DNA from 2 places in the Exiguobacterium sp. E17S genome. Region 2 is predicted to be linked to the other one. Evidence: predicted binding sites of a transcription regulator. Region 2 holds the regulator's gene; the other holds the start of a gene.

Region 1 (16,567 bases), on a different contig from region 2:
TGCGGATCACGTTCTTCGATTTCGATCGCGTCTCCGGAAACGAGCGAGAAGTCGAACGTCGAGAGCGGTGCTGCGACGTAAAACGGAATACCAAAAGCTTGCGCGAGCAATGCCAATTGGAACGTCCCGATTTTATTCGCGGTATCTCCGTTTCGTGTAATGCGGTCGGCACCGACGATGATCGCATCGATCTGTTTTTCTTTCAGCGTATGGGCGACCATGTTGTCCGTAATTAACGTGACATCGATGCCGGCACGTTGCAGCTCCCATGTCGTCAATCGTGCTCCCTGCAGTAACGGTCGCGTCTCACTCGCAAAAACGGATAATTCGATGCCGCGTTCTTTTGCGATGTAGAACGGCGCAAGTGCCGTTCCATAAGCAGCGGTCGCAATCGATCCAGCATTACAAATCGTTAGGATCCGGTCGCCTGACTGGAACAATTCCAGTGCATGAATCCCGATTTGACGTGACGTCTGCGCATCCTGGTCGTATAAGGCGACCGTCCGTTTTTCCAACCGTTCGCGAATCTCTTCTACCGACGTCCCGTCTTGAATGATTGGATTCAATTGATCGAGGACATTTCGCAAGTTGACGGCCGTCGGTCGTGTCGCGAGTAACGTCGCCGATGTCTCAAGCAAGGCTTGCTTGTAGACCGGTAGCTCTGCTTCAAAGCGGTACGCTTCTTGAACGAGCACGAATCCACCGAATAAGCTGATCGCAGGTGCGCCCCGGACACGTAGTTGTTTAATCGCCTCAACCGCTTGCGCGAGATCAGCAATGACTTCATAGTGCTCTTCTTGCGGTAGACGTGTCTGATCGAGAATCGTCAAGATACGATCTTCGTAACGGATACTTTGAACGAATGTAGTCATCGGCTGAGTTCCTCCGTTACGTCAAAGTTTCGTAAATCATCGAATGTCCGGCATTCTGTACGGCGTTTGATTAACGCCGCTCCTAGACGAAGAGCGTGACGTTTCCGCTCTAAGCGTTCCGTCGTTGAATCGATTGATTCTAAATCAGCGACCGGTGCAAGACCAATCGTCCGCCGAATCAATTCGCAACCGGCAAAGCCAAGGGCATCCTGCAAGATCGTGCTCAATACATCGTCGACGAGCCCCGATGTCCGGAATGGTTCGACGGCTTCCCGTTCCCATAAGGCACGGAACGTTGAAGCAAATGTCAGCCAGAACGTGTCGATGTCGCGAATCCGGGCATCACGAAGTGCTGAATAATCGGGGTATGCTGCAAAGAATAAGTGGGCGATGAACTGTCCGACATCGAATCCGAATGGACCATAAAAGGCGAATTCAGGGTCGATGACCTTCGTTTCCGTCACCGAGGCGAAGATGCTTCCTGTATGTAGATCGCCGTGCAGCAATGCATCTCCTTTTGTGATGAAGAGCGCTTCAAGTTTTGCGACTTCGCGTTTTAACTCATCGTCTGCCCATAAATATGCCACCTCTTCTTCAAGCCCGGCTTCAATCTCGTTCGTCTCCGCGTCATGGAACGGATCCGTGAAGATTAATTTTTCCGTGATGTCGCACAAGTCTGGATTGTAGTACGTTCGGGCGACACGTTTCTTTTCAACCGGACCAAGCGCAAAGTCCGATGTATGAAATAACGTCCGAGCGAGATAAGAACCGATATGTTCCGCAAGCAACGGATACTGTTCACCTGCGAGTAAACCGCTTCGAACGATCGTCAGATGTGAAAGATCTTCCATGACCGTATACGCCTCTTCATGACTAGCATGAAAAACACGTGGCACGAACGGTACGGCATGCCGTGCGAATTCACGGAGTGCGGATTGCTCGATCCACGCTCGTTCGAGCGATAACGGCCAGCTCTCCCCGACGACCTTCGCATATGGTAATGCTTGTTTTAAAATCAAGCGATGTTCGCCTTCTCGAATCCGAAAGACGAGGTTGAGGTTCCCGTCGCCAATCTCTTCTGCTTCGACGGCTCCATCGCCGATCAGTCCTAATGTCCGAACACGATCAATCGCGTCCTGTTCTGTGAATGCTTTATATGTCATCTCAGTTTCCCCCTATGTGATACACGAAAAAGCGCCTCTTTTCGTCATCGAAAAGAGGCGCAGAAAAGTCACTGCGTCCTCTTATCTCTCAGACGAAACGTCTGTTGGATGTAGCACCGTGCCCAGTGGTCGGTTGCTGCGGCGTCATCGGGCCAATTCCCTCTGCCAACTCGCGATAAGAGTCGTATGTAGTTGTCGTGTGTGATATTGATTTGAATCTTACGCAATCGACTTCCTCGCTGTCAAATCGAAATCAAGCAGAAACGGATATCATTTTTAAGTCATCTATAGAAAGAGTATTTTCAAAAAAATAAATTTTCTAAAAATAGTTTGACAAGTGGCGATTCTCATGTAAAAATTGCAATTAGATTTCACAATTTCATCCAATTCTTATCAAGAGCAGACGGAGGGACAAGCCCTACGATGTCGCAGCAACCGACCTTTTGGCACGGTGCTAATTCTTGCAGCTACTAAGCTGACAGATAAGAGTCCACGTTCGAATCATTCATGGTCTCTTGTCGCTGACGAGAGACCATTTTTTTGTTGAAGGAGGAAAGACATGGCTTATATCACTGCTACTTATCAATTGACTGCCCGTGATCGACTCGAGCAGCGCGCTGAACAACTCGCGCTTGGTCTGACAGTCGGTTCTTGGACGGAACTGAATCATCTCGAACAACAACAACTCGCCTCGTTCAAAGGGGAAGTCGTACATACCGAAGAGCGCGATGGCAAAGGATATATCACGATTCGTTACCCGGAACATAACGTATCGCGCGACTTTTCTGCGATTCTGACGACCGTCTTCGGGAAACTCTCACTCGACGGTGAAATCAAACTAACGGAATTGCTACTACCCGATACATTTACGTCGGACTTTCCAGGTGCGAAATTCGGGATCGAAGGGGTCCGTTCCTTGATCGGTGTCGAAGATCGCCCATTATTAATGAGCATCTTCAAAGGAGTCATCGGACGCGATTTATCGTTCCTTCGTGATCAACTCGAAGGACAACTCGCTGGTGGGATTGATCTCGTCAAAGACGATGAGATCCTATACGACAATCCGTTGACACCGACGATTGACCGGGCACGGATCGGACGTGAGGTCATCGATGCTCACTTCCAACGGACCGGTAAACGTGCGTTATATGCGATCACACTCAGCGGTCCCGTCTTTACGCTCAAGGATCAAGCCAAGCGATTGATTGATGCTGGAGCGACTGCTTTCTTGCTGAATACCTTCACATACGGACTCGATGTCTTACGTGAACTGGCAAGTGATCCGGAAATCAACGTTCCTATCTTCAATCATCCGGCATATAGCGGTGCGTTGATCGCTAGCCCGAATCACGGAGTCGCAGCCCCTGTCTTACTCGGCACATTACCGCGTGCTGCCGGAGCAGACTTGACGCTATTCCCGTCTCCTTACGGCAATGTCGCTTTACCAAAGGATGTCGCCCGTGGCATCGCGGTCGAAGCGACCCGTCTCGGTCAGACGAAATCAATCTTCCCGGTTCCTTCAGCCGGTATTCATCCTGGACTCGTCGCTCAACTCGTACGAGACTTCGGGATCGATTCCGTCATCAACGCCGGCGGCGGCGTACATGGTCATCCGCAAGGTGCTGCGGCTGGTGTCATTGCTTTCCGCCAGGCACTCGATGCGGCACTCGCAAATGAATCCCTATCGGCGGCAGCATCGCGTCATGAAGAATTACGGATCGCCCTTGACGCTTGGGGGATCAAGTCATGACCGTACGGATTCTTTGTGACTTCGACGGTACGGTGACGACGCAAGATAACATCATCGCACTCATGCAACAATTTGCGCCAGCGAGTGACTTCGAACCGTTGAAACGCGGCGTACTCGACCGAACGCTATCGATTCAGAGTGGTGTCGGGCAAATGTTCGCACTTCTGCCGTCTGACGGAAAAACAGCCTATCTTGACTTTTTGTTGGAGCGTGCAGTCATTCGCGACGGATTTTCGGAGTTACTTCAGTACAGTCGTCGTCAAGGAATCGATTTTTCGATCGTCAGCGGTGGAATGGACTTTTTCGTCGAACCGATCTTAGCGCCATTCCTTGAACAAGAACAGATTTACTGTAACGTCGCCGATTTCAGTGGTCCATTCGTCCATATCGATTGGCCAAACGCCTGCGATGCCCATTGCACGAACGGGTGCGGCTGTTGTAAAACGTCCGTTGCCCGGGCATTGCGCAAAGACGATGACGTCATCATCGTCATCGGTGACTCGGTGACGGACTTCGAACTCGCGAAACAAGCGGATCGTGTCTATGCCCGTGATTATCTGATCACGTTGTGTGAAGAGAACGATATCGCCTATACACCGTTTGAGACGTTCCACGATATCGTTCATGATTTAACGCGAGCGGAGGTGACAACATGACATTCATGCGACGGTATGAAGAGCTACGCGCCATCAAACAAGAGCTTGCGGCGCGCGATTGGTTCCCTGGTACGAGTGGCAATCTCGCCATTCGGACGTCCGGTGTCCCGGTTGAATTCCTTGTGACGGCAAGCGGAAAAGATAAACGGCAGACGACTCCTGACGACTTCGTTCATGTCGATGCGACCGGTCAATTGATTGGTGAGCAATCCGGGCGTCCTTCCGCTGAGACATTGCTCCATGTCGAAGTGTTCAATCGAACGGACGCCGGTTGTTCTCTGCATGTCCATACGATTGCGAACAATGTGATTTCGGAACTCTATGGCGATCAAGGCAGCATCACCTTTTCCGGTCAAGAAATCATCAAGGCACTCGGACACTGGGAAGAGGATGCGACGGTCACGGTACCGATCATTCCGAATCATGCGGACATTCCGACGCTTGCCGCTGCTTTTGCACCGCATGTCACAGCGGACAGTGGTGCCGTCCTGATCCGCAATCACGGAATCACGGTCTGGGCACCGACCGCCTTTGAAGCAAAGAAACACCTCGAAGCCTTCGAGTTTTTATTCAATTACACGTTGACGTTGCAATCATGCCGTCAATCCATTCATTAAAAGGAGGAATCATCTCATGGCAACAGTCTTATTCCAAGAAACAAACACACGGTATACGGATCAAACGGAAGTCGCTGACTTCCTCGCGTCACGCGGCGTTCTTTACGAACAGTGGGACGTTTCGAAACTTCCAGCGCCTCTCGTTGAGAACTTCACACTGACGGATGCAGACAAACAAACGATTCTCGATACGTTTGCTCCAGAAATCAAAGACGTATCAGAACGTCGTGGGTATCAGACAGCTGATATCATCTCACTTTCGGATACGACACCGAACCTTGATGAGTTACTCGTCAACTTCCAGAAAGAACATCACCATACGGATGATGAAGTTCGTTTCATCGTTAGCGGTCATGGCGTCTTCGCGATCAAAGACGAAGAAGTCGGCTACTATAACATCGAACTCAATCCTGGTGATTTGATTTCCGTTCCTGTTAACACACGCCACTACTTTACGCTTCAAGACGATCGTAAAGTCGTTGCTGTTCGGATCTTCGTCACGACAGACGGCTGGGTTCCGATTTATGAAAACGAGACGTCAACGGTCTCTTAAGAACGATATAAGCGCTGATTTCCTTTATGTGAAGGAAATCAGCGCTTTTCTTATCGCACAAACATATCACTACATTGACACGTAACCGATATAATGAAGGAAAAGCGATGAGGAAGTGAGCGTCATGCATATTCGTCCCGTAACGGAACACGACTTACCAGCGATTCTCGCCATCTATAACGAAGGCATTGAAGATCGGATCGCAACGCTTGAGACCGACCAAAAGGACTTATCCTTCATGACCCAGTGGTATGCGGAACGCACCGATCGATATGCCGGTTATGTCGCTGAAGATGACACAGGTGTCCTCGGCTTCATTTCCCTCGATCCGTATAATCCGCGTCCTGTCTACGCATCCGTCGGTGAGATTTCGGTTTATATCACCCGGACTCATCGTGGACAAGGGATTGGCACACGTTTGCTTGAAACGGCTGAGCAACACGCCCGTGATCATCAGATGCATAAGCTGATCCTCTTTACCTTCCCGTTCAATAAAATCGGACAAAAACTCTATATCCGCTCCGGGTTCCGGATCGTCGGAACGTTTAAGGAACAAGGACAGTTGAACGGCGAATATGTCGACGTCATGGCGATGGAGAAACGCTTACGATAGGATTCATTGAATGCCAGACAGGGAATAGTCACTCCGAGTCATTGAGAGAGGATGAACCTAATGGATATTCAACAAATTCGTAATGCAACACTCGTTGTCACGTATGCCAATCAAGTCTTACTGATTGATCCGTTCCTTGGCGAAAAAGGTAGCTTACCTCCCTTCGGTCAAACACCGAATGCCGTCGCCAATCCACTCGTCGACTTACCGGTCGATGTCAACACACTGCTTGATCCTGACGCAATCTTCGTCACGCACCTGCATGCCGATCATTTCGACGATGCTGCAAAACAACTTCTACCCAAGCATTTGCCACTCTATGCGCAGCAAGAAGAAGACGCGCAACAAATCCGAGAAGCCGGCTTCACGAACGTTTCTTCCTTCGATTCCGGTGTAACGATCGGTGATATCCAAGTCCATCGAACAGGTGGACAGCATGGTGTCGGTGAAATCGGCGAACGGATGGGACGTGTGTCTGGGCTCGTCCTCACCCATCCGGACGAACCGACACTTTATATCGCAGGTGATACGATCTGGTGTGACGAGGTCGCGCATGCGATCGAACAACATACGCCCGATATCATCGTCGTCAACAGTGGTGCCGCTCAGTTCTTGACCGGAGAGCCGATCACGATGTCACAGCGTGATCTCCTTGCCGTACACGAAGCGGCGGCGGAAGCGACGATCATCGTCTCGCACCTCGAGTCCGTCAACCACTGTCTCTTGCGACGTGATATGATTGCTGACTTTTTAACTGCTTTCCATCTCTCTGCCCATTTCCTGATTCCGGAGGATGGCGAAACGATGTCATTTTAAGAACAGTAACTTTCATTAAAAAGAAGTCCTTGTTTCGAATATCCATCGAAACAAGGACTTCTTTTTGTTATGGGATGACGAGACCTAACAAACGAGCAAAGGCAACTGCTTGCTCTTCCGTAATGACAGCACCTGGTAAAAATCGCGGATCGATCGTAATACCAGAGAGCTCCGTCTGCCGGAGGTCGAGACCTTTTAACGGCGTTTCAATCCATTGACTATCCGTAAGCCGGACCGCTTCGAGTTTCCACTGGGTCGGTTTCACTTCGAAGAACTGTGCTTCTTTCATCGTCGTTTCGCTCCAGTGTTGGTGACGGACCGTACTGCGAATGAACTGTGCGTAATCCGCAAGTCCTTCCTGAATCGTCACATGGTCCAGCGTACAATCTTCGAACTGAACACCCGTCATCCGGCATCCGACGAAGGACACGCGGTGAAAACGAGTTTCTTGGAAGTGACATCCCGTTAAGTCACATTGCTCAAAACGGATATCTTCGAACGAACCACGGTCAAAGGTGAGATTCGCGAACGAGACATTTTGAAAACACACTTGATAGGCATCGATGCGTTCTGTCAGTTCACTCGGCATCGACTCTTTCTCATAACGCGCCCCTTTTAGATACGGGTCATCGATTTCGACTTGATCGAACGTCTCTGGTTGAAGCGTTTTTGGTAATTCTGGTAAACGGATAATGGTCTCTTTCAATGAAGGTTCCCCCTTTTTTCTCTCCCTTAGTGTATCAAACTCCTTTTATATGAGGGAAAATCGTTCAAATTCCCCTTTTTTCAACAGTTTTTATTTTGAGACACTTTGAGACCATGCTATAGTCAAAGAAAATCAAAATAAGAACATATGTTCTTTTGTGTAAAGGAGTGATTCAAATGTTTCCTTCCGTCGTTTTACCACAAGATAAACGGATTTTTTGCGTCGACAGTGTGTCCTTCTACGCCAGCTGTGAATGCCAGTATCGCAATCTCCCTCCCTTGACGACACGCCTAGCGGTCGTCTCCGATTTGAAACGAAGCGGATCCGTCATTCTCGCTGCCACCCCTGCCTTAAAAGCACTAGGAATCAAGACAGCCGGTCGGCTATATGAAATCGAGCAATTGCCATACGCTGTTCGTCGCACGATTCAACTTGTCGAACCACGCATGCTCGCTTATATGAAGACGTCAATTCGTGTCCTTGATGTCCTGCACCAATTCGCCCCACCTGAAGCGATCCGCGTCTATTCGATTGACGAAAGCTTCATTGACATGACCGGAACCGATCGCCTATTTGGTTCCGACCTGCAAGCTGCCCTCAAAATTAAAGAAGCGATCCTGAAACAGACCGGCATCCACGTCCGGATCGGGATTGGTCCAAATAACGTCATCGCGAAACTGACCCTTGATTTAATCGGGAAAAAAGAAGGCATCGCGCGATGTGGATATGCCGACGTCGCACGACGTCTTCATGATTTTCCGATTCGGAAGATGTGGGGGGTCGGACACCGTATGGAACAACATCTGCAGATGATGGGGATTGAAACAATCGGTGATCTTGCCATGCGCCCTGTCGAAGAGTTGCACGAACGATTCGGTGTCATCGGTGCCGAACTATGGCACCACGCTTGGGGTCTTGACGCGTCACCGACACTTCTTGCGCCTCGTCATCTGTTCGAGAAAGCCCCTCAACGGACGATTGGACACGGTGTGACCTTAATGCAGGACTATTATCAGTTCGAACGCATTCGGAATGTGCTCAATGAACTCGTGCAGGATGTTGCCGCACGTTGTCGCTTTTCGAATCAAGTCGGCTGGACCGTTCACATCGGCGTCCGCTATTCTCGAAACGTCGTCCGAAGTGGTTTCTCCCGTCAAGTGCGGTTGCCTTATCCGACATCCGATGAACGAATCATTTTGCGTCACGTCTTACAATTATTCGAACCGAATTGGCTCGACGGAGAACCTGTTCGTTTTTTATCCGTCGCAGTGGGGCATTTGACTGCCGATCAAGGCACCTTACAGTTGTCTTTGTTCGAGGATAATGCGCGGCTCTGGAAACGACGACGGTTATTAAAAGCAATGGATGTCGTCAACCTCCGCTACGGAAAAGGAACGATTCGCCTCGCTGTCTCGTTTCTTGATACGAGTGTCGCCAAACGTCGCCTTCGTTTTGTCGGCGGTCATCCGGGAGGTGATCTTCATGACAGCGTATCGTGATCGAGGAAATTTAAAATGGATTCCTTTTCTCATGCCGGAACATTTGCAACTGTTGCGGGAATATTATGTCCAGATGCATCAGCTCGACTTGCCTGAAATTGATGAACAGTTGCAAGAATCATGGCACTTTCTGCTTCAAGAAGCTTTAATAGAAGGAAACGAACTTGAAATCACGTATTATAAGGAAAGTAGCTACGTGACGGTCGTCGGTTTCGTGGAACGACTAGAACCCGAACGTTCCGTTCTCTTTCTGCGCGGACGTGAAGTCATTGAAATTCCCTTCACACGAATCGTCCGGATCGAAAACGGGTAAGCTCTCATACAGATGGATGCTTTAAATCGTGCCCGGAAAGAAGGAATAGTCATGTTGGATTGGTTTACTTCCCTCCCCGTCGTCGTGCAAGCATTGCTTGCCGGAATGATGACGTGGGGGTTAACCGCACTTGGTGCGGCACTCGTCTTCGTCTTTACGACGATTGAAAAACGCGTCATGAACATGATGCTCGGTTTTGCTGCCGGCGTCATGATTGCTGCGTCATTTTGGTCGTTGCTTGCTCCTGCGATCGAGTTCACGGAGCAGGATGGAGGAATCGCCTGGATTCCTGCTGCCATTGGTTTTCTCGCTGGTGGATTTTTCGTCCGTCTCCTCGACTTCGTTACGCCGCATTTGCACTTATCTGCACCACTCGAGACAGCGGAAGGTCCTTCGACAGGACTCAAGAAAACGACATTGCTGTTTCTTGCGATCACGTTGCACAATATTCCCGAAGGTCTTGCGATTGGTGTCGCTTTTGGCGCCGCTGCCTTAAACATGGACGGGGCGACCGTCGCCGGTGCCTTGACGCTCGCACTCGGTATTGGGATACAAAACATGCCGGAGGGAGCTGCCCTATCGATTCCACTACGCGGTGAAGGAATGTCGCGCCGGCGCGCCTTCCATTACGGTCAATTGTCAGCAATCGTCGAACCGATTGCCGCGATGGTCGGAGCAGCCGCGGTCTTCTTCGTTCAACCGCTTCTACCGTATGCGTTATCGTTTGCTGCCGGAGCGATGATTTTCGTCGTCGTCGAAGAATTGATTCCGGAATCACAAGCAGAGAACGGATCCGATTTAGCAACGCTTGGTCTGATGGTCGGGTTTACGGTCATGATGATTCTTGACGTCGCTTTAGGATGATCCCGTTTCAAAACGAGTAGTGGACGATATCGTCTCCTGCTCGTTTTTCTGTTTGTAGATTCAGACATATTCCAGTGAAACCAATCGATTTGAAGTTTTTCTGACCTTGTGTCCTAACAGAAAGATTCCCTTTTCCTTCATGCCGTTTTAGTATGAATGAAAATGATCGGATTTCCTGATCTATCCGATGATACCTAAATCCATCTATTATCTTATCCAAACGAATTTAAATCGTACAACGCGTCTTACACATACGATCGTCTCTCAGACCTGCGCCCGATATTCCAATTAGTTCTATCTCACAAGAATAAAACATGATATGTTTTTAACTAGCACATCATATAGAAGGAGATTATCATGACAATCATTGAACTTTTAAAAGCGCTCTTACTCGGTTTCGTCGAAGGGATGACGGAATTTGCACCGGTCTCTTCCACAGGTCACATGATCATCGTCGATGACATGTGGTTGCAAACGACCGATTTTCTCGGTAAATATTCGGCGAACACCTTTAAAATCGTCATTCAGCTCGGATCGATTCTTGCAGTCGTCGTCGTCTTTTGGAAACGCCTCTTCAGCTTGATCGGTTTGTATAAGATTGAAGGCGAACATGACGCATCAGGCACACACAAGTTAAAGCTACGTCACGTCTTGATCGGTCTTCTACCAGCAGCTGTTCTCGGGTTGTTATTCGAAGATTTCATCGATGAGAACCTCTTCTCGATTGAAACGGTCATCATCGGTCTTGCTGTCGGTGCCCTCTTGATGATCGCAGCCGATAAACTCGGACCAAAGGAACCAAAAACGACATCGCTTGATCAGATTACATATCGCCAAGCAGCACTCGTCGGTCTGTTCCAATGTATTTCACTCTGGCCTGGCTTCTCCCGTTCTGGTTCAACGATTTCCGGAGGGGTCTTCCTCGGGATGAATCACCGGACGGCAGCCGACTTCACGTTCATCATGGCTGTACCGATCATGTTCGGTGCTAGTTTCCTTTCGCTCGTTAAGAACTGGGATAACATTCAACCGAACCATTTCGCATTCTATGCTGTCGGTTTCGTTGCGTCGTTCGTGTTTGCCCTCTTATCGATCCGCTTCTTCTTGAAGCTGATCAACAAGATCAAACTCGTTCCGTTCGCCATCTACCGTCTTGTCTTAGCGGCTATCTTAGCTGTCATCGTCTACATGTAAGTTCAAACCGTTAGCTATTTTAGCTGACGGTTTTTCATTTTTTTGAAACTAATTCAGTCGCTTAAGGGTATATAGGGATGAGACATAATTAAAGGAGTGAATGCCACATGGCACGCAGAAGTCGGAGTACATCAAAACTCCCATTAATCATCGGAGTCGTTATTGTTGCCGTGATTGCCTTTTTAGCAATCGGACAATACAATAGCCTCGTCAATGTAGAAGAAGATGTATCGAATAAATGGTCGCAAGTCGACAACCAAATCAAACGTCGTGCGGATTTAATTCCGAACCTCGTTGAAACCGTTAAAGGTGTCGCGGGTCAAGAAGAAAAAGTCTACGGTAAAGTCGCAGAAGCCCAAGCTGGTCTTGCGCGTGCTGCGTCAACCGAGCAACGAATTGAAGCTGACCAACAAGTCACGTCTTCGCTTCGCGGATTGATTGCCTTGCAGACGACTTATCCAGAATTAAAATCAAGCGAACGGTTCCAATCCTTGATGGACACGCTGGAAGGAACAGAAAATCGTCTCGGGATCGCCCGCAAGGATTACAATGATGCTGTAACCCTCTACAACAAAAAACGTCGGAGCTTCCCAACGGCACTTTACGCATCCGCCTTCGGATTCGAGAAAAAGCCGTATTACGAGATTTCAGACAGCGACCGGGAAAATCCGACCGTCGACTTTAACAGTGATTCGAAATGATTCGGCGGTGGACGCGACTTCTATTGAGCGCGTTCCTTGTCTTCTTCCTCTTCGTTCCAACAGCTAGTGCCGTTTCAGAACGGACGGGAGCAGCCTTCTTCATTCAGGATGATGCTCAGCTGCTCACCCCTTCGGAAGAAGCCGAACTCGCGCAACTCGGTCAGGAACTCGAACAATATACGACGGCACAAGTCGTTCTCAAGACGGTTCCCGATCTAAAGGGACAGGATTTAAGCTCTTACGCCAATGAAACGTTCCGGCGCCAAGGCATCGGTCAAGAAGGAAAAGACAATGGTGTTCTTGTCGTCGTCGCTCCGAACGAAAAGGATCGCCAATTCCGGATCGAGGTCGGTTATAAACTCGAAGGGATTTTGACAGACATCACAGCCGGACGTATTCTCGATCAGTATGCTGTTCCTTACAAGGAAAACAGTGAGTATGGAAAAGCAGCCTCCGAAACATATAAAGCGGTCGTCAGTGTCATCTCAAAGGATCAATCGCTTGAGTCACAGGATCCTCCGAAAACACAAAATGACGACGGACTTCCGCTTTGGACGAAGATTCTGATCGGTGCTGGATTAATGATCTTATTGTTCCTCGATATGAAGTTCACCGGTGGTATGTTCTTCTTTGCGATTTTGAACATCTTCTCCGCGATCATGCGTGGTGGCAGTGGAAATGGTGGCAGTCGCGGTGGTGGCGGAAGTTCCGGCGGTGGTGGTGCCGAACGGTAGAAAAGGAGTCGTTTTTTCATGAGGATCATCTTAGGGTATTACCTCCTCCTGACACTCATCGGATTTGTATCGATGTGGCAGGATAAACGTCGGGCGCGGCAACATGCTTACCGGACACCCGAAGCGACACTATTGACGATTGCTTTCCTCGGTGGTGCGCTCGGTTCTTGGATCGGTATGTACACAGTCCGGCACAAGACACGGAAAGCGAAGTTCCAATGGCTCGTTCCAATAGCCGCTATCTTGCATCTCGCTTTCTGGTTTGTTTACACTTCACAATGAAAGAATGTGACCGATAGAGAAGAGAACGTACGGAAATGTGTCCGTCGTTCCTTCTCTTTTTTGTATGAGGTCAATGATTATGAAGAACAGGTTTAATTTCTTTTTCTCTTAGGGTAAAGAATTTAACCAATTTAATAAATACATCTTTTTTTGATGTACTGAGAGGTGGACATCCCTTTATGTGGCATCCTTGCGCCGAATGTACGACATCCATCCGTTTCGTTGAAGCGGGAGCACTCCATATTCAATCACCAACGCCAGAAATCTATTCCTATCAATCGTTTGAACAGCTCGAACAGCTACTAACATCGCTCTTACGTGTAGCGGATTATCCGGTGTCGTGTCGCGCCACACAATCGCGTTATGTGACAGCACCCATCCTAGCTTCAGCACTTCTAGAACAACTGAAGCATCGATCTGCGATTGATTTCATCCAGCATGGGATCATGACGAGCCATTTACAACCGATTTATGATATCCAGCGCAACGTGCTCGTCGCGAACGAAGCCTTATTGCGAGCAGCAGATGATAATACGCCGATCTCGCCTGGTGTCTTGTTTTCGACGGCCTCGAAGATGGGACTTCATTCCCGTCTTGATCAGCGGGCGCGTGAAGAAGCCATCCGTGCGACGCATCATATCGGTGGCACAACAAAAACGTTCATCAACTTTCTCCCTTCGACGATCTATAATCCGGAGTACTGCCTGCGCCATACGTTTGAGATCGTCGAACGTTATCAAGTCGATCCGAGTCGGCTCGTCTTCGAAGTCGTCGAAACGGAAAAAATTGAAGACGTCAACCATTTGAAACACGTCTTCGAACAATATAAAAAGCAAGGCATTCAAGTAGCACTGGACGATGTCGGCGCTGGTTTCTCGACACTCGATATGTTGTCCTTGCTTCAACCGGATTATATTAAGATTGATCGTTCCTTCATCGATCACTGCGATACGAACTCAGAAAACGAAGCCTTTTTACGAAAAGCCCGTCATCTGACACGAGAAATGGGGATTCAAATCTTAGCGGAAGGAATCGAACGGCAAGAAGAACTCGATCTTTGCCGCGAACTCGGCTTCGATCTTGGTCAAGGATACCTACTCGGTCGCCCTGCTCCTTATGCTCGCTTTGCGAAAGCACAATAAAAATACGCACATGGACCGTTTGATGATTATTCGGCACATGTGCGTATTTTTATGTTAAGTCGTCGAAACGAAAACAGTCTCGTTCCGTGTAATAGCATCCACTAGTTGTTCCATTGACACGATCGGACGCAACAGACGACACAATTCCTCTTTCGATGTCCGTAAAGCAAGTGTTTCGACGACATCGAGCGATAATGCGAAGTCTGCGAGTGCCGTCGGCTGTTCTTGTGCAATAAGATAGTCACGCAACTCTGCATAATCATCATCATGTCCGAGTAACTTCTCCTGAACGAGTAGTCCGTAACCTACCTTACTCCCGTGCAAGAACGCATGCGTTTCTGGATGAGGAGATAACGCGTTATGCACTGCGTGTCCGATTGCACCACGCGTCGCCGCGTCACCAAAACCGCCGATACTTCCGGCTAACGGAATGACGGTTTCGACGAGATGTTGCATTTCAACGGGATACTCACGAAAACGCGTTTCCGTTATATTCGTCGACAAGATAAGATCCTTACAACGTTCAGCTGTTCGAAGCGCCATCTCAATGACGGGATCTTCAGCCGATGATCCGCTTAAGGCACGTGCTTCATACCACTTCGCTAGCGTATCGACGAGTCCGGCTACGAAATAATCATACGGACTTGCTGCGATAATCCGATGATCGAGTAAAAGAGCTTCAATCACGACGGGAAACGTATCAAATCGGATGTACTGTCCCTCTTCGTTATACATGACACTGAGCGGAGTCCACGGAGCACAGTTCGAGACGATCGTCGGAATGACGATGATTGGGCGTTGTAATTGAAACGCGACTTGTTTTGCCGTATCGATGACACTCCCACCTCCGAGCGCGAGAATCACATCGTATGGAGCACATACCTGTTTGAAAGCTTCCACCTGTTGATCCGTACAATGTCCTTCAAATAAAAAACGTGGTAATGCTGGTAAAGCAAAAGCGGCTGCTTCATAGGCCTGACGTCCATGAATCAGGACTGCTGAACGATCACCTATCACTTCTTCGAGTTGATCGAGTGCGTGTTGCTCATGTATGTATTGTAAAACAGCTTGTCGAATCACAGGATCGCCTCCTAATATTTGTTATCGCTCAGTATACGCAAAAGAACTCACTTCGGCAATCATTCGATTTTTACAGGAGGAGCGCGTACACTAGAAAAGAGAAGAATCTACTACAAAGGAGTCGATGAATCGATGCAACAGATTACGTTAAATAACGGCATCAGCATGCCCCAACTCGGATATGGTGTCTTTAAAGTACCGGAAGAAGAAGTATATGAAGCGGTCAGCGAAGCACTCCGCGCCGGGTATCGTTCAATCGATACGGCGATGATTTACGAGAACGAAGAAGGTGTCGGTCGCGCGCTGCGTGACTCGGGCATTCCCCGAGAAGAGATCTTTCTAACGACGAAAGTCTGGAATTCCGATCACGGCTATGAAGAGACACTTGCCGCTTTCGAGACGAGTCTGCAAAAGCTTGGTGTCGATTACGTCGATTTGTACCTGATTCATTGGCCGATGCCAAAAGAAGATCGTTATGTCGAGACATGGCGGGCGCTCGAACATCTCTATGCAGAAGGAAAGACGCGTGCCATCGGTGTTTCGAACTTCCATATTCCGCACTTGGAACGAATTTTAGCCGAAGGATCAATCGTTCCTGCCGTCAATCAGATTGAACTCCATCCGTTCCTCAGCCAAGAAGCGATCCGAGACTTTTGCCGCAAGCACGGTATCGTCGTTGAAGCTTGGAGTCCATTGATGAAAGGACGCGACGCGTTAACGCATCCGGTCATCGTCGATATTGCCGATCGTCATCAGAAAACGCCAGCTCAAGTCGTCCTCCGTTGGCACTTGCAACACGATATCGTCGCGATTCCGAAATCTGTCACGCCAAGCCGCATTCGCGAAAATCTCGATGTCTTCGACTTCAGCTTGTCAGACGCTGATATGCAAGCCATCGATCAATTGAACGCCAACGTGCGTACAGGATCAAATCCGGATCATAAATAAGACGAGACGATTCTCGTTTAATCTCCATACAAAAAGAAGGTATTTTTCGGAATTGATCCGGAAA
Region 2 (16,567 bases):
ACTGAAATCTCATTGCACCTAGTAAATGGACTTGCTAGAATATGGATACGACACCAATGTAAGGGAGACTGCTATGACGACACAACAACTATTGACGTTAGCCATCGAAGCCAAACGTAGCGAACTATATCATCAAGCTGACCAGTCCAGCTTCACCTCCCCGCGTGTTTTACAACTTAGCCATGAACTTGACGTCCTGCTTTTAGAATATTCACGGACAGTCCAAAACTACACCATTCACGGTTCGAACGAACCGCTCTTATCTTAATGCACAATTTGGTCAGCATTCGAGTGTGAATGCTGACTTTTTTTATGACTTTTTATTTCTGATGGAGGTGCTTCATGTCCGCTCTTACATTCATTGCTAGTTCTCGTCCCCTCTATATACCTGACGATCTCCCTCAACTATACGTACATGAAGTCGAACCGCTTGAATATGTCTCTTTGAAGCGAGGTCGATTCACGATGCCTTACTTGTATACGATTGAAGGTGCCGATCAGTGGGATTTCATGATTTATCTACAACGTTATATGGAAGAAGGAGATGTCCTCGAGCTGCTATATATCGAAAATCAAAATGACAGCATGCATGACCATCTCCCGTCCACTCCGCTACTAGAGCCAATCGAAATCAATATTCGCCAGCGAACGTACCAAACGATTCACGGCACGTTTCAACTTTCCACTAACGATTGGATGCAGGAATTGTATCATCGTTCTTACCTGACAGCGTTCGGCGTGACGACGATCGTCAAGTATTGATGATCCACTTCACTTTTTCATCATCAGACGATCGAAGGATTCAACACTTTCTATTTTTAAGACTTTTTTCTGTTGAATTGTGCGAATTTTTTATATTTAGTAAGCCAAAAGACCTATAAACCTTCGTTTTTCATAATCAGTATGTCCTATCGATGACAAAAACTGCTCTTTTGCAATCTTGTTGTCACAAAAGCCCGGTTTGTAACTCGAATGACATTGACCTGTAAACGCACAGGTCAGATTTGCCGTGTAAAGTAGGAACAGTAAACACAGCATATGTCAGGAGGACATCAATAATGAAAAAAGCAGTTTTCGCTGCCGGTCTTGCAGCAACAGCTCTATCAGTAGGATTTGCCCAAGAGACAGAGGCTGCCTCAGAAACGGTAACAGTAAATACACCAGTACTCAACGTACGCACAGCACCTACAACTGCATCAGCAGACGTAGGCAATGTATATAAAGGTCAAACATTAAATGTCGAAGGACGTTCTGGCGCATGGATCAAAACAACAGTTAACGGTCAAAAACGTTATGTCCATGGTGCGTATACGTCTGCAGCAGGCTCATTCGACTTTAAAAAAGCGACAGTTACTACGGCAGTACTAAACGTCCGCACACAACCAACGACAAGCTCGAAAGATGTCGGTAACCTCTACAAAGGCGAAAAAGTCAACGTAGAAGGTAAAGTTGGTGCATGGATCAAAACAACAATCAATGGTAAAACACGTTACGTACACAGTGCATACACAACACTCGGTAGCGTAGCAAAAGCTCCAGCAGCACAACCAACTGCTAAACCAGCTGCGAAGCCAGCACCAAAAGCAGCTGCTAAACCAGCAACTGCAACAAAACAATCGACACCTGCAAAATCAGGTACGAAAGTGACGATGAACGTCAGTGCTTACACTAACGACCCATCTAACAACGGTAGCCAACTCTACAACGGTCGTGCGTTGACAGCAAGCGGTTATGACGTTACGAATACGATCACGTACAATGGTATGCGTATCGTAGCAGCTTCTTCACAATACCCAATCGGTACACGTATGCACATCGAAGGCATTGGTGAAGCAATCGTACTCGACCGTGGTGGCGCAATCCAAGGTAACAAACTTGACCTTCTCGTTGGTTCACAACAAGAAGCACTCAACTGGGGACGCCAAAACGTCACAGTCACAGTCTACTAATCAAAACAAACAACCTGCCGGGCGAGACCGCCTGGCAGGCTTTTTTTGTCTATTTTTTAAGAAACCGTGACATGACCGGATTGCAACTGATACATCTTCTTATACAGACCATCTTGTGCGATCAATTCTTGGTGATTTCCTTGCTCGATCACTTCCCCTTGATGCAATACAAGAATCAAATCTGCATCTTGAATCGTCGATAGACGGTGGGCAATGGCAATCGTCGTCCGCCCTTGACGCATCCGTTCAAGTGCGACTTGCACTTTCTCCTCTGTCTCCGTATCAATCGAACTCGTCGCTTCATCGAGGATCAGGATTTTCGGATCCCGCGCCATCGTGCGTGCGAAGGAGATCAACTGACGTTCCCCTGCCGAGAACGTCGCCCCCCGTTCCGCAACGGGACTGTCATATTGCTGGTCGAGTTGATTGATGAATCCGTCCGCTTGTACGAATTTAGCAGCCGCTTCGACACGATCAAAGGAAATCGAACTGTCGAATAATCGAATATTGTCAGCGACCGTTCCCGTGAACAAGAATGAATCCTGCAACACGAGTCCGACATGCTGTCGTAGTTCTTCTTCCGATAACTGCTCAAGCGGTTGACCATCAATCAAAATCTGACCCGATTGGTACGCGTAAAAGCGCATCAAGATATTGATGATTGAACTTTTCCCACTTCCCGTATGACCAACGAGCGCAATCGTCTGCCCCTTTTTCGCCTCGAACGAAATCCCTTTCAAGACATCTTTCTCTCCGTCATAACTAAAGCGCACGTCTTCAAAGACGATATGTCCTTCCGATACTCGTGCATCCCCTTCGAGTTGTTTCGTTGGTTCCGGCTCATCCGTATCGAGGACCTTGAATACACGGTCTGCTGAGACGACAGCTTGTTGGAACTCGGACAACCGTTGCATGATTTGCTGAACCGGTTGGAAAATCCGCTCCATGTAGCTGATGAAGGCATAGACGACACCGACTTGGACCGTTTGTGAGAACGATAGGACACCGAAATACGTCACGAGTGTTGCGATTGAAATCGCCAGTAACAATTCAATGATTGGTCGCAGTAACCAACTATCGAGCTTCAAGTTCTTATAACGTCCATTCTGGTGGGCGACGTTCGTCTCCTCGAACTCTGCCATCAAGCGTTTTTCTTGGCGGAATTGTTGAATGATTGCCATCCCGTTGATGGATTCGTTCAGTTGGGCATTGATTTTCGACAATAAATCGCGGACTTCCGCGTAATACTTCGTCGAATACTTCCGATAAATCCAAATGATGAAATAAAACAGCGGTAACAATAGTAACGCAATCGTCGCGAGTCGCGGCTCTAGTAGATAAAGGAAGATATATGTTCCAATCAACTGAACGCCGCTTTGCACGAATGTCGACAGGACACCGATGTAGAGCTCCTTGATCGCTTCCGTATCGTTCGTGATCCGGGATACGAGCACTCCAGCAGGCGTCCGGTCAAAATAGGCAAGCCGTAAGTGCATGACATGCCGGAACACATCAATGCGTAAGCGTTGAATGACTTGCAAGGCAATCTTTTGGAATTCGAACGCCTGCAAGTAATCGACGATGATCCCTGTCGTATGCAGTAACAAGTACGCTGTAAACAAAAGTGCGACTTCCTGTACCGGATACGTACCCGGTGCGACGTATTCATCAATGAAAATCTTGACGAGATACGGTCCCCCGAGTTTTGCCGCCGTCGTAATGAACAGCAGGATGAAGGCGATACTGACCTGTTTTTTGAACGGTTTGACGAAATCAAGCAATCGTTTCAGGACGGCTTTTTCATTGATATCATGATTCATTAGAACGCCCTCCTTGTTCGACGAGTGATTCTAGTTGCTGACGATCGTACGTCTCTTTATACCAACCGTCATGAGCGAGTAATTGCTCATGTGTGCCCCGTTCGATGATCCGACCGTCTTCAAGGACGATGATCTCATCGGTATGCGACACAGCCGACAGGCGATGGGCAACGATGATTTGTGCCTGATCGTGATCCGCCGTGCGGAAGTGGTGGATGATCGCTTCCTCGGTTTTAGCATCGACTGCAGACAAGGCATCATCGAGCACTAAAATCGGACAGTCTGCTAGTAATGCCCGGGCAATCGAGATCCGTTGTTTTTGACCGCCGGATAACGTCACCCCACGCTCCCCGACCATCGTCGCATACCCTTCCTTAAACCCAAGAATATCATCATGGACTGCTGCGATCCGCGCTGCTTCCATGATGTCTTCCATTGATGCATCCGGTTTTGCAAAGGCAATATTGTCAGCAATCGACGCCGAGAATAAGAAATGATCCTGTGGAACGATCGCTACTTGACGACGGACGGTGTCACGCGTCAATTGTTTGATGTCTCGTCCACCAATCGTGATGGCGCCTTGTTTGACGTCGTATTCGCGAGACAATAAGCGAACGAACGTCGATTTCCCGGCACCTGTCTTCCCGACGATTCCGAGCGATTTACCGGGCTTCAACGTCACATCGATGTCTTGTAAGACCGGTTGCGTATCATAGATGAAACGCTCAATCCCAACGTGAAGTTCAGGTGAGGAAACACTTGTTGCTGCTTCCTTCGCATCTTTAATTTCCGGTTCGATCGCAAGCATTCGCTCGATCCGATCGTAGGAAGCACGACCACGTTCGACAATGTTGAACAACCAACCGAAGGCAAGCATTGGCCATGTCAATAAACCAAGATATGTAGTGAATGAGACGATGTCACCAATTCGGATTTCACCTTGTTGTAACAGATATGCACCATATCCGACAGCGATGATGTACGATAGACCGACTAATCCAAAAATCGTCGGATCAAATAATGCATCGATTTTTGCGACACGACGGTTCTTTTGGACGACGTCATCCGATAGATCCGTAAACGTCTGCACGTCAGATTCCACTTCCCCTGTTGCTTTTAAGACGCGGACACCACTAATGCTTTCCGCGACCTTGTCATTCAAATCGGAGAAGGCTTCCTGTGCGTCATGAAAACGCGAATGTAACATTTTCCCGTAACGTGACGTCAAGTAGACCATCAGCGGCATCGGTAGAAGTGATACGAGCGTCAATTTCCAACTGATCGTCGTGACCATCGTGATGATGACGAAGCTCCCCATCGTCACCGAGTCGACGAGCGTTAGAATACCGGCACCTGCTGTCATCGATACCGCCTGTACGTCGTTCGTCGCATGCGCCATCAAGTCTCCGCTCCGATATTTCTTATAGAACGATTGATCCAAATCTGAAAAATGACCATACAGTTGACTGCGTAACAATCGACCGAGACGAATCGATGCCCCAAAGATATGAAAACGCCAAAAATAACGAATAAAATACGTCGCGACCCCTATGAGCAACAATGTACCTGCTAGACGAATCAAATCATTCTTCGTCAAGCTCCCCTCGCTTAGACCATTGACTGTCGTCCCGATGATCTTCGGTGGAATGAGTTCTAACGCTGCTACAAAAATCAAGCAGACGACCCCAAGACTATATGCTTTCCATTCTCGTCGGAAAAACCAACCGAGTTTCCTGAAGACTCCCATTCAAGTCTCCCCCCTTTTTTAAATCCTATGATTATTTGAAATAGTCTCACATTTTAGATTAGTTCTCTTTCTAAAAAATAGCAAATAAAAAGGAGACCATTTGGTCCCCTTTCGTACAGCTTATTTTTTAGGTGATTTCATTGAACCACTCATTGAACGCATCACTTGGTTGACTTTCTTTTGTGATGGCTTTTGACCCATTTGCATCATCAATGTCTTAATCATATCTTCGTTGATTGGTGGGTTTTGCTCCAAGTAGTTCATCATGTATCGACGAGCGATATAGAAACCAAGGGCGACACCTGCTACCAAGCAAAGAAGGGCAATTAAAATCCAAATCCATGTAGCCAAGTTGCTTCCTCCTCTAACTTAAAACGTCGCTTTTTACTATACTATAATTCCAATTGTTTGCATAGATGATAATAGATGAAAAACGAGCCCGACGTAAGATCGGACCCGTTTTTCCGGAAAAGATTATCCGAGTTGCTTGACTGTCGCTAAAACGTTCTCAACAGACATACCGTATTCTTTCAAGAGGAAGTCTCCAGGCGCAGATGCGCCGAAACGATCGATTCCGATGACTTGTCCTTCTGTTCCTACATATTTGTACCAACCAAGCGAAGCGCCTGCTTCGATCGCGACACGTTTCGTGATGTGTTTCGGAAGAACTGATTCTTTATACTCTGCTGACTGCGCTTCGAATACTTCCCATGATGGAAGCGAAACGACAGCTGCTGATTCACCAAGTTCTTTTTGTGCTTCGACAAGAAGGTGAACTTCTGAACCCGTACCGATCAAGAGCGTATCAGCTTTCGTGACGTCACCAGCGATGACATAACCACCTTTTTCAGCGCCCTCTGTCGTCGTACCTTCAAGTTCAGGAAGACCTTGACGCGTCAAGACGAGAAGCGTCGGTTTGTCTTTTGCTTGAACCGCTGTTTTCCATGCTGCGATCGTCTCTTTTCCGTCTGCTGGACGGTAGATCGTGACGTTCGGCATTGCACGGAAGCTCATCAAGTGCTCGACTGGCTCGTGTGTTGGACCATCTTCTCCGACAGCGATCGAGTCGTGCGTCAAGACGAAGATTGATGGAAGTCCCATTAATGCTGCTAAACGAACCGCTGGACGGAGGTAATCCGAGAAGACGAAGAATGTCGCGCCGTAAGGAATGACGCCACCGTGAAGCGCCATACCGTTGACAGCCGCAGCCATTGCGAATTCACGTACTCCGAACCAGATGTTACGACCGCTTGGGTCGATATCGAAGTCTGCTTCGCCTTTGAGCATCGTGTTGTTCGATCCTGCAAGGTCAGCTGAACCACCGAACAATGTCGGAACGTTCTTTGCAAGACCGTTCAAGACTTCACCACTCGTTTGACGTGTCGCTTTTTTCGATGACAAATCGTACGTCGGAAGATCTGCTTCCCAGTTACTTGGCAATTCGTTTGCGATCGCGCGAACGAGTTCCGCATGCAATTCTGGATGCGCTGCTTCGTATTGTTTCATCGTTTCGTTCCATGCGTCTTCCGCAGAAGCACCACGTTGGACGATCCGCTCGTCAAACAATGACTTAACTTCTTCAGGGACGTAGAACTCTTCGTGATCCCAAACGTAGCTTGCTTTCGTCAATTTGATTTCCGCTTCACCGAGTGGTGCACCGTGAGAAGCCGACTTCCCTGATTTGTTCGGTGAACCGAAGCCGATGACTGTCTTGACTTCGATCAATGTTGGTTTTGTCGTCTCTGCTTGTGCCGCCGCGATTGCTTTCGAAATCGAATCGATATCCGTTCCGTCTTCTACGCGAATGACTTGCCAGTTGTACGCTTCGAAGCGCTTCTGGACGTTTTCAGAGAATGATTTATCGAGATCGCCATCAAGTGAGATATCGTTTGAATCATACAATACGACCAATTTACCAAGACCGAGGTGACCTGCGAGTGAAGCCGCTTCAGCTGAGACACCTTCCATTAAGTCTCCATCTCCACAAATTCCGTATGTGAAGTGATCAACGACGTTGAGATCGTCACGGTTGTATTTTGCTTCAAGATGACGTTCTGCCATCGCCATACCAACTGCCATTGCGATCCCTTGACCAAGTGGACCTGTTGTCGCATCTACACCAGCCGTGTGACGGTATTCCGGGTGACCTGGTGTTTTTGATCCCCATTGACGGAATGATTTAAGATCATCCATTGATAGATCATATCCCGATAGGTGGAGGAGTGAGTAGAGAAGCATCGAACCGTGTCCGGCTGAAAGTACAAAACGGTCGCGGTTGAACCATTCTGGATTTTTAGGGTTGTGGTTCATATGATCCGCCCAAAGCGAGAATGCCATCGGCGCTGCTCCCATTGGCATACCTGGGTGACCCGAGTTCGCCTTTTGTACGGCATCAATCGATAAGGTACGAATCGTATTAATTGCTAATTGTTCTACTGTCGTCATGTTCGTCAAAACAATCATCCTCTCTCTTTTTCACAAATTCCTACTCATTTTAGCATACTCTTAAATGTGATACAACTTTTCTAAATAGTATGTCACATTAAAATGAATGCGCTATCTATAGCCGTTCTATCGACTCATACAGGATGCATGAATTGATGAAAGATCGTTATTAAGATGTATTGCTATCGTGCAATGTTTCCTCATCTAACAGCTCTAAACAAAAAAGAGGTCCGCTTAACGCGAAACCTCTTTCTTCTTATAAGAAGAAACAAACGATTATTGTTTATTCCGTTCTTCTTCTTGTGCTTGTTTTAATTTCTCTGGTGTTACGTCCGTACCTTCTTCATCGACGATTTTCATGCCCATGAGTTGGTTTTTGAACGATCCACGGAATGCTGCGAGATACGCTGCACGTAACTCTTTTTGCTCTGCCGCTTCTGCTTCTGATAACGGCTCGACTTTTGATTTATTCGCTAATGCATTGATTCGATCTAATTGTTCTTGTGATAACATAGAATCCCTCTTTCTGTACGACTCAAACTTGAGTAGTTCAATTGTATTCTTACTGTAAAAGAGCTTACTAAAAAAAGCAAGTTAACCGCGTCAGTCGACGGGTTACTTGCTTCTCATTCCGGGCTAGGCGTCAATTCGCGGTATTCAAGGTATCGACGATTGACCGTTGCCTTTGAAATATCATGTCCCATCCCGCGAAGCGTAATGGCGATATCTGAAAACGTCAGTCCGAGTTCACGGAGACGTACGATTTCTTCGATCGGTACGTCCTTTCGACTACGCCCAGCGTTCTCTCCTTGGCGATTCAGATTTCGTTCTGGGCGAAAGCCTTGTTCGACAGCTCGCCGCATGCCGCGTGCGATTTTTGCATTATGCAGTTTCCGTTGATATTCTTCCACTAGTGAGACGATCTCAAGGACCATCGCTTCTGCATCAGCAAGCTGGTATTCTCCATCAGAATCAAGTGTCATCAACCGAACACCGTGCTTCTTAAACGTGTGCAAAATGGCGATTTTCGCATTCCCTCGACCAATCCGTGTGTCATCCGTCACGAGGACCGCATCTACCGCATCACGTGTCACATGATCAAGAACCGTCAGCATCCCTTCCCGATCGACGTCATATCCACTCTCTTTTTCAGAGACGACATCCACGACATCAAAACCCTTTTGAGACGCAACCTTCGAAAGTTCCATCCGTTGGCGTTCAATCGAACTATCTTGTGCTTCTTTTTCGGTCGACACCCGACAATAAATCACGACCTTCATCGTACCTCACATCCCTGTTCGTTCTTTCACAACTTTTCCATTTTGTCATTGTTGTGCGATTGGTACAACGATTTTGCTTTTTGAGATGACGTGTTTTGTCTCGACATCATTATTTTTAATCAACCAGTTGACGTATTCTTCATCTGACATCGAACCATCATTGTAGACTTCAGCAATTTGTTCGACTGTGGCGTTCTCATCGACCGTAACGGAAGCAGTCATCAGTTGCGCCACTTTTTCATCCGGGCGCGGTGTGAGTAAAAAGATCACGAAGGCAATACTTAATGCATAGAAGAGAATTGAAAAAGCATGAGTACGAATCGTATGAATCATCATGAATCCCTCCAAATATGAAATGAATGAGTTAGAATAAATGTTCGCGGAACAATTGTTCGCATAACTCATAATAAACATAGAACCCGTGTTCGGTCAACACAAAATGTCGAACAATTGTTTGTACGCTCATTTGTTCTATGTTATAGTGAATCTAGAAACATATATTCTTACATTTCAAACTTCAATCCAGAAAGAGGTGGCAATTCGTATGCGGAAAATGTCTAAGCGCCAACAAGAGATTCTCGACTACATCGTCTCTGAAGTGAAACTGAAGGGGTATCCACCATCAGTTCGTGAAATCGGAGAAGCAGTCGGACTCGCGTCTAGCTCGACGGTACACGGTCATTTGGATCGACTCGAGAAACGGGGAATGATTCGCCGTGACCCGACGAAACCACGTGCGATTGAGATATTGCTTGATAAGCCTGAAGAAATCACGGAAGCCATCGTCCATGTTCCCGTCATCGGGAAAGTCACAGCGGGTCTTCCGATTACAGCGATTGAAAACATCGAGGAACAGTTCCCACTCCCTGCACATTATGTAGGAAATGAAACGGTCTTCATGTTGACGATCGATGGTGAATCGATGATTAACGCAGGTATTCTTGACGGCGATCGTGTCATCGTGCGCCAACAAAACACAGCAGAAAACGGAGAAATCGTCGTAGCTATGACCGAAGATAGCGAAGCGACGGTGAAACGGTTCTTCTTAGAAGATCAACAGGTACGTCTACAACCAGAAAATGACTCGATGGATCCGATGTATTTCGATAATGTCTCCATTCTTGGTAAGGTAATCGGCGTGTATCGGACGATTCATTGACGGAGGGACCAGTTACGACTGGTCTTTTTTCATGCCTTCAGGAAATGTACATGATACCGTCAATACCGTCGCACTGACGGGTTACGTTGCGTATTCGGTCGCAACGCAACAAACCGATTGGTTACCGACTGCCATCGGTATCGCTGTCGGTACCCTTTGGTTGTCACCCGACCTCGATTTAAAGTCAGAACCGTACTATCGCTTTGGACCATTTCGAGTTCTTTGGATGCCGTATGTCAAGATCATGCCCCACCGCTCGATCTGGTCGCATGGACTGATCATTGGAGACATCATTCGGCTTCTGTATAGTGCTGCGATTCTGATTCCCCTACTATTTTTAAGTCTATATTTTCAGGTTCTTGATTCTGCTACGATTGATTCGTGGTTCGCTTCCCTGCCTGCATTCGTCGTCGGTATCATGGTGGCGAGTACGATTCATATCCTACTAGATTATTCCAGCAGTTGGTTTCGACCTAAAAAAAGAAAAAAAACGTCGTCGGTAACACCTCTTTTGCTTGCTCGCAGGCAGGAAGAGGTGTTTTCTTATCCACTTTTTCGTATCTTTAAACATCAAAATAAAAAATTTCCATTCCTATATTTCAATTATATGTATTGAAAACGTTCTCAAATCGGAGTAATTTAAAGTAGAAAGGCCATTATCTGCTTTAATCCAAAGGGAGGGTTTTTGCATGAATAACTTTGTACTAGAAATGATCGGTACGATGATTCTCATCCTGCTCGGGGATGGAGTCGTCGCCGGTGTCGTCTTGAAAAAGACGAAATCGGAAAACAGCGGATGGATCGTCATCACGTTCGCTTGGGGTCTTGCCGTCATGACAGCAGCATTCGTCGCTGCTGAGAGTGGAGCACACTTGAACCCCGCATTGACGATTGCACTTGCTTTGAACTCTGACCTACCGTGGGCAGACGTTCCGATCTACATTGCCGGACAACTTGTCGGAGCTTTCATCGGCGCCATTCTCGTTTGGCTTCATTACATGAAACATTTTGAAGCGACTGATGATCAAGCCGCAAAACTCGGTGTGTTCGCAACAGGTCCAGCGATTCGTCATACGCCGTCGAACTTGATTTCTGAGATCATCGGGACATTTGTTCTCGTCTTCGGTATCTTGGCACTCGGTTTAACGACGTTCGGAGACGGCTTAAAACCACTCATCGTCGGTTTACTCGTCGTCGTCATCGGTCTATCGCTCGGTGGTACAACAGGGTATGCCATCAACCCGGCCCGTGACCTTGGACCGCGTATCGCGCACGCTATCCTACCGATTCCGAATAAAGGTTCATCTGACTGGGGCTATTCATGGATTCCTGTCGTTGGTCCGATCATCGGTGGAGCGATTGCCGTGTTCATCTATCAATTGATCTACTAAGATCACGTCTCACTAACACATACCGCTCAAGGGGGATTTCGAAATGGAAAACAAGTATATCCTAGCACTCGACCAAGGTACGACAAGCTCACGTGCGATCATCTTCGATCACGATGGGAAAATCGTCAACTCGGCACAACGGGAATTCAAGCAATACTTCCCACAACCAGGCTGGGTCGAGCATGATGCAAACGAAATCTGGGGTTCGATTCTTGCCGTCATGGCCGAAGCACTCGGAACAGCAGATATCAAACCTGAGCAGATCGCCGGAATCGGCATTACGAACCAACGTGAAACGACGGTCGTCTGGAACAAAGAAACAGGCAAACCTGTCTATCACGCACTCGTTTGGCAATCGCGTCAAACGTCTGGTATCTGTGACGACTTAAAAGAACAAGGTTTGAACCAGAAGTTCCGCGATAAAACAGGACTTCTGATTGATGCCTACTTCTCTGGAACGAAAGTCAAATGGATCCTCGATAATGTCGAAGGTGCGCGTGAGCAAGCAGAGAACGGTGAATTGCTCTTCGGTACGATCGATACGTGGCTCGTTTGGAAACTGTCTGGTGGAAAAACGCACATCACGGACTACACGAACGCTTCACGAACATTGATGTATAACATCTACGAACAAAAATGGGATGAAGAGTTACTCGATATCCTCGGTGTTCCTGCTTCCATGTTGCCAGAGGTTCGTCAGTCGAGTGAAGTCTACGACAAAACGGTACCGTATCACTTCTTCGGTTACGAAGTGCCGATCGCTGGGATTGCGGGTGACCAACAAGCAGCACTCTTCGGTCAAACGTGCTTCGAAGCGGGTGAAGGGAAAAACACATACGGAACAGGTTGCTTCATGCTCATGAACACAGGTGAGAAAGCTGTTTCTTCTGATCATGGACTCTTGACGACAATTGCTTGGGGCGTCGATGGAAAAGTGGAATATGCGCTGGAAGGATCGATCTTCGTCGCTGGTTCTGCGATCCAGTGGCTCCGTGATGGGCTCCGGATGTTGAAACACGCGAAAGATTCAGAAGGTTACGCAACGAAAGTCGACTCAACAGACGGTGTCTACGTCGTTCCTGCCTTCGTTGGTCTCGGTGCGCCGTACTGGGATTCAGATGTTCGTGGCGCAATCTTCGGGTTAACACGAGGAACAGATAAAGAGCATTTCGTTCGGGCAACGCTTGAATCACTCGCTTACCAAACACGCGACGTGTTAACAGCGATGGAACAAGATTCTGGGATCGAACTGAAGACACTCCGTGTCGACGGTGGTGCAGTAGCCAACAACTTCTTGATGCAGTTCCAATCGGACATCCTCGGCGTTCCTGTCGATCGTCCGCAAATTAACGAAACGACAGCACTCGGTGCAGCCTACCTTGCTGGATTAGCGGTTGGTTACTGGAAAGATAAAGCGGAAATCAAACAACAATGGAAGCTGGATCACCAGTTCAAACCAGAGATGAAAGAAGACGATCGCGAACAACGCTATGCTGGATGGCAAAAAGCGGTGGAAGCGACTATGGTCTTCAAACCATCAAAATAAAACAATTGACCCGGTCCCTTTTGCAGAGGGACCGGGTTTTCACTGTCTTATAAAAACTACAATAAAGTCATTTTCTAATACCAGGTTCAAATGTGTCATCGCAGCAAATACATCATAATCCATTGTGTTACTCTTTCGCATAGAGGAGTTTCCATGTATTCAACTCCATATACAATGTGGATCACTCATTTTTCTCTAGCATGATCATGTCGATCGCCTGTATTCCGTTCTCCCAAATTTCCTCTGGATACGACCGAAAAAAATCTTTTTTTATATCGTATAGTCGGAAACCAAGCTTTTGGTAGAAAGCTAAATTATCAATACTCGAATTAGCCGTTCCTACGATGAAATGACGATACTTTTGTTCCTTATATTGTTCGAGTGTTAATGAGATGATCCTCTTTCCGAAACCTTGACCCTGTTGTTCTTTTTTGATGGCGACGTTTTTTATTTCCATTGTATCTTGATTAATTTTGGTCATAACAATAACACCCACTACGTGCCCAGATGAATCTTCGAGATAATACAGGTCACCGTTAGGTAAGTATTCATAAATCTTATCGATAGATTCATCAGCCAGTAATAATAAAGGTACAAATGTCTGCCTTTTGATTTCAGTGTCTGCTTTCCTTAACGTATAACTCAAGAACTCACCTCATTGTTTACATTCTTTTACTGTCCTATTTATGTACATACATTATGATAACAATTTTCATACTACCATTTCATTCAGATATGAAAGAATCCCCATTGCATTGAAGCAAAGGGGATTTGATCCTTATTTGTTAAACTCTTTTTTCAATCCGTCTTCAATCTCATCAACGGATTTCGACTGTCCGCTAAGAACAGCCGCTAAGAACGCGCCTTCGACGAGTGGTGCGTCGATAAACCGAACCGTCCGTTCGCCACTATATAGTTCAAGGGCCAGTTCCGTGTTCATCGTCGCAGAACCGATATCCGTTAAAACGACTCCATCATCGTCCAGTGTATTTAGTGTTTCTTCGATTCGCGTCGCGTCCGTTCCGATGCTACCGTCCTCAAGACCTGCTGCTACTAAGACTGGCGTATCCGGTGCCATCTCTGCCAACAGTTCCTTTAGTCCAGTCGCAAGCTTTTCACTATGGGAAACGAGTACAAGATTAACCATGAAGCACCTCCGCGATTTCGCCGAGTAACAACGCACTCGATAGACTACCTGGGTCCTGGACGCCTTCCGTCGCTTCACCGAAGTAAGACGCGCGTCCTTTCGTTGCGATGCGCGCTTTCGTATCAGCAAGCGCTTGATCGATTGCCGCTTTCAAATCCTCTTCTTGCGAGAGCGCCTCTTGGAACGGTGTCCAGATATCGACCATCGTCTTTTGACCGAATTCCGATTTCCCACGCGATTTGATGCCTTCCGTCGCTTCATGGAAAGCATCCGCGAGTTCTGCACCTTCGACTGCTGTTTTCCCTTTGAATGCACCAGCGAACTTAACGAATGCTGTGCCGTACAAAGGACCGGATGCTCCACCGACCGTCTTGATCAGCGTCATCCCGACTTCTTTCGATAAAGCCCCTAAGTCCTCATATTCACCGTGTTCTTCTAACGTCTTTTGGACTGCTTGGAAGCCGCGTGACATATTGATCCCGTGGTCCCCATCGCCGATTTCCCGGTCAAGGTCCGTCAATTCATCCTTGTGCTGTTCGATCTGTTCCGCTGCTTTGATGAGCGCGCTTCGTAACTGTTCCGTCGTCAACTTCATCTTTGTACACCCCGTTTATCTGAATTAGAATCCAATCGCTTTCGTTTCTGCATCGAGATAGCCGAGCAGTTCATCATCCACTGGTAAGAGCGTGATTGAGAATCCGTGCATCTCGAGCGACGTCATATAGTTTCCAACGAACGAACGGGCAATCTCGTACCCATGCGCCTGAAGTTCTTCCGCGACGTATTTATACGTGATATACAGTTCGGATTCTGGTGTTCCACCCATTCCGTTCACCATGACGGCGACTTTTTTGTCTGGTACCTCTTTCGTCAGACGATCGAGCAACTCTTTTACGATCGCATCAACGGAAGCGACTGCTTTTCGTTCAAGTCCTTTTTCACCATGGATCCCGATTCCGATTTCCATCTCGTCATCATGCAACTCAAAGCCTGGTTTGCCACTCTCTGGCATGTAACATGGTGAGAGTGCCATTCCGATCGAACGAACGCCCTGGATGACTTTTTCCGCAACTGCTTTGACTTCACTCAGTGATTTTCCTTCTGCAGCCGCAGCTCCGGCAATCTTATGGACGAAGACCGTTCCCGCAACCCCACGACGATCCTCTTCCTTTTTGATCGCGATGTCATCATTGACGACGACCGTGTCGACTTCGATGTCCTCGAGTTCAGCGAGTTCCTTTGCCATATCGAAGTTCATGACATCACCCGAGTAGTTCTTGACGACAAGAAGGACACCTTTTCCACCATGGGCTGCCTTGATGCCTTCGAGCACCATGTCCGGTGTCGGTGACGTGAAGACTTCCCCACAAACAGCTGCAGCAAGCATACCGTCCCCAACGAATCCAGCATGTGCGGGTTCATGCCCACTTCCCCCACCAGAAACGAGTCCGACTTTTCCATCAAGCGGCACTTTCCGTGCGACGACATTAACACCTTCGACCTTTTTATACAAATCAGGGTGAGCTAGTACGAGTCCGTCGACCATGTCTGAAACGAACCGGTTTGAATCTTTCATTAATTTGTGCATGAAAAACGCTCCTTTACCTAACTGATTTTGCCGTACCACTTAGTCTTTACCACCAAATCAAGTCGAATATGTCGAAAAAAATGATGAAAATATTGACCAGTTGGTGACGATATTCCGCATGAATGCTATGCTCTTAAAAAAGAGGAGGAATCGAATGTCATCAGCCTTTCAAGCAGGTGTCCGTGCCTGTCTACCCACTGTCCTCGGATATATCGGCATAGGCTTCTCAGCTGGGATCGTCGGTCGTGCCTCCGGCTTATCCCCTCTTGAAGTCGGATTCATGTCCGTCTTCATCTATGCCGGCGCCGCTCAGTTCATCATCACGAGTCTCTTACTATTAAATAGTCCTGCTTCTGCCATCATTCTGACGACGTTCATCGTCAATCTCAGGCACTTGTTAATGAGTCTGACGCTTGCGCCACATGTTGAGACACGTCATCTCCGCGACCGCCTAGGTACCGGAACGCTACTGACGGATGAGTCGTTCGCTGTCGC

What was found. The regulator LexA, encoded in region 2, represses DNA repair genes until DNA is damaged. The targets are predictions, from matches to a motif close to CGAACATATGTTCG.
Region 1: the regulator LexA is predicted to act here: its motif matches at 7,887-7,900, upstream of AC3B4V_RS10725 (Y-family DNA polymerase).

The regions. Positions count from the first base shown of each region.
Region 1 is NZ_JBYLRU010000002.1:291,904-308,470, reverse strand. It holds gene mtnA (S-methyl-5-thioribose-1-phosphate isomerase) at 1-872, opposite strand, end outside; gene mtnK (S-methyl-5-thioribose kinase) at 869-2,035, opposite strand; SAM riboswitch class I at 2,114-2,217, opposite strand; SAM riboswitch class I at 2,423-2,524, shown strand; gene AC3B4V_RS10760 (2,3-diketo-5-methylthiopentyl-1-phosphate enolase) at 2,595-3,785, shown strand; gene AC3B4V_RS10755 (2-hydroxy-3-keto-5-methylthiopentenyl-1-phosphate phosphatase) at 3,782-4,441, shown strand; gene AC3B4V_RS10750 (methylthioribulose 1-phosphate dehydratase) at 4,438-5,058, shown strand; gene AC3B4V_RS10745 (1,2-dihydroxy-3-keto-5-methylthiopentene dioxygenase) at 5,075-5,611, shown strand; gene AC3B4V_RS10740 (arsinothricin resistance N-acetyltransferase ArsN1 family A) at 5,736-6,224, shown strand; gene AC3B4V_RS10735 (MBL fold metallo-hydrolase) at 6,285-7,040, shown strand; gene AC3B4V_RS10730 (pentapeptide repeat-containing protein) at 7,108-7,746, opposite strand; gene AC3B4V_RS10725 (Y-family DNA polymerase) at 7,923-9,245, shown strand; gene AC3B4V_RS10720 (YolD-like family protein) at 9,229-9,558, shown strand; gene AC3B4V_RS10715 (ZIP family metal transporter) at 9,610-10,422, shown strand; gene AC3B4V_RS10710 (undecaprenyl-diphosphate phosphatase) at 10,780-11,616, shown strand; gene AC3B4V_RS10705 (LemA family protein) at 11,724-12,317, shown strand; gene AC3B4V_RS10700 (TPM domain-containing protein) at 12,314-13,051, shown strand; gene AC3B4V_RS10695 (DUF1294 domain-containing protein) at 13,070-13,333, shown strand; gene AC3B4V_RS10690 (EAL domain-containing protein) at 13,513-14,475, shown strand; gene AC3B4V_RS10685 (iron-containing alcohol dehydrogenase family protein) at 14,530-15,555, opposite strand; gene AC3B4V_RS10680 (aldo/keto reductase) at 15,688-16,503, shown strand.
Region 2 is NZ_JBYLRU010000001.1:430,578-447,144, reverse strand. It holds gene AC3B4V_RS02285 (aspartyl-phosphate phosphatase Spo0E family protein) at 74-268, shown strand; gene AC3B4V_RS02280 (hypothetical protein) at 343-762, shown strand; gene AC3B4V_RS02275 (SH3 domain-containing protein) at 1,059-1,949, shown strand; gene AC3B4V_RS02270 (ABC transporter ATP-binding protein) at 2,006-3,769, opposite strand; gene AC3B4V_RS02265 (ABC transporter transmembrane domain-containing protein) at 3,759-5,516, opposite strand; gene AC3B4V_RS02260 (YneF family protein) at 5,637-5,867, opposite strand; gene tkt (transketolase) at 5,991-7,961, opposite strand; gene AC3B4V_RS02250 (DUF896 domain-containing protein) at 8,238-8,474, opposite strand; gene AC3B4V_RS02245 (YneB family resolvase-like protein) at 8,588-9,241, opposite strand; gene yneA (cell division suppressor protein YneA) at 9,287-9,574, opposite strand; gene lexA (transcriptional repressor LexA) at 9,786-10,400, shown strand; gene AC3B4V_RS02230 (metal-binding protein) at 10,432-11,016, shown strand; gene AC3B4V_RS02225 (MIP/aquaporin family protein) at 11,090-11,791, shown strand; gene glpK (glycerol kinase GlpK) at 11,835-13,337, shown strand; gene AC3B4V_RS02215 (GNAT family N-acetyltransferase) at 13,519-13,983, opposite strand; gene dhaM (dihydroxyacetone kinase phosphoryl donor subunit DhaM) at 14,116-14,484, opposite strand; gene dhaL (dihydroxyacetone kinase subunit DhaL) at 14,477-15,079, opposite strand; gene dhaK (dihydroxyacetone kinase subunit DhaK) at 15,104-16,072, opposite strand; gene AC3B4V_RS02195 (AzlC family ABC transporter permease) at 16,227-16,567, shown strand, end outside.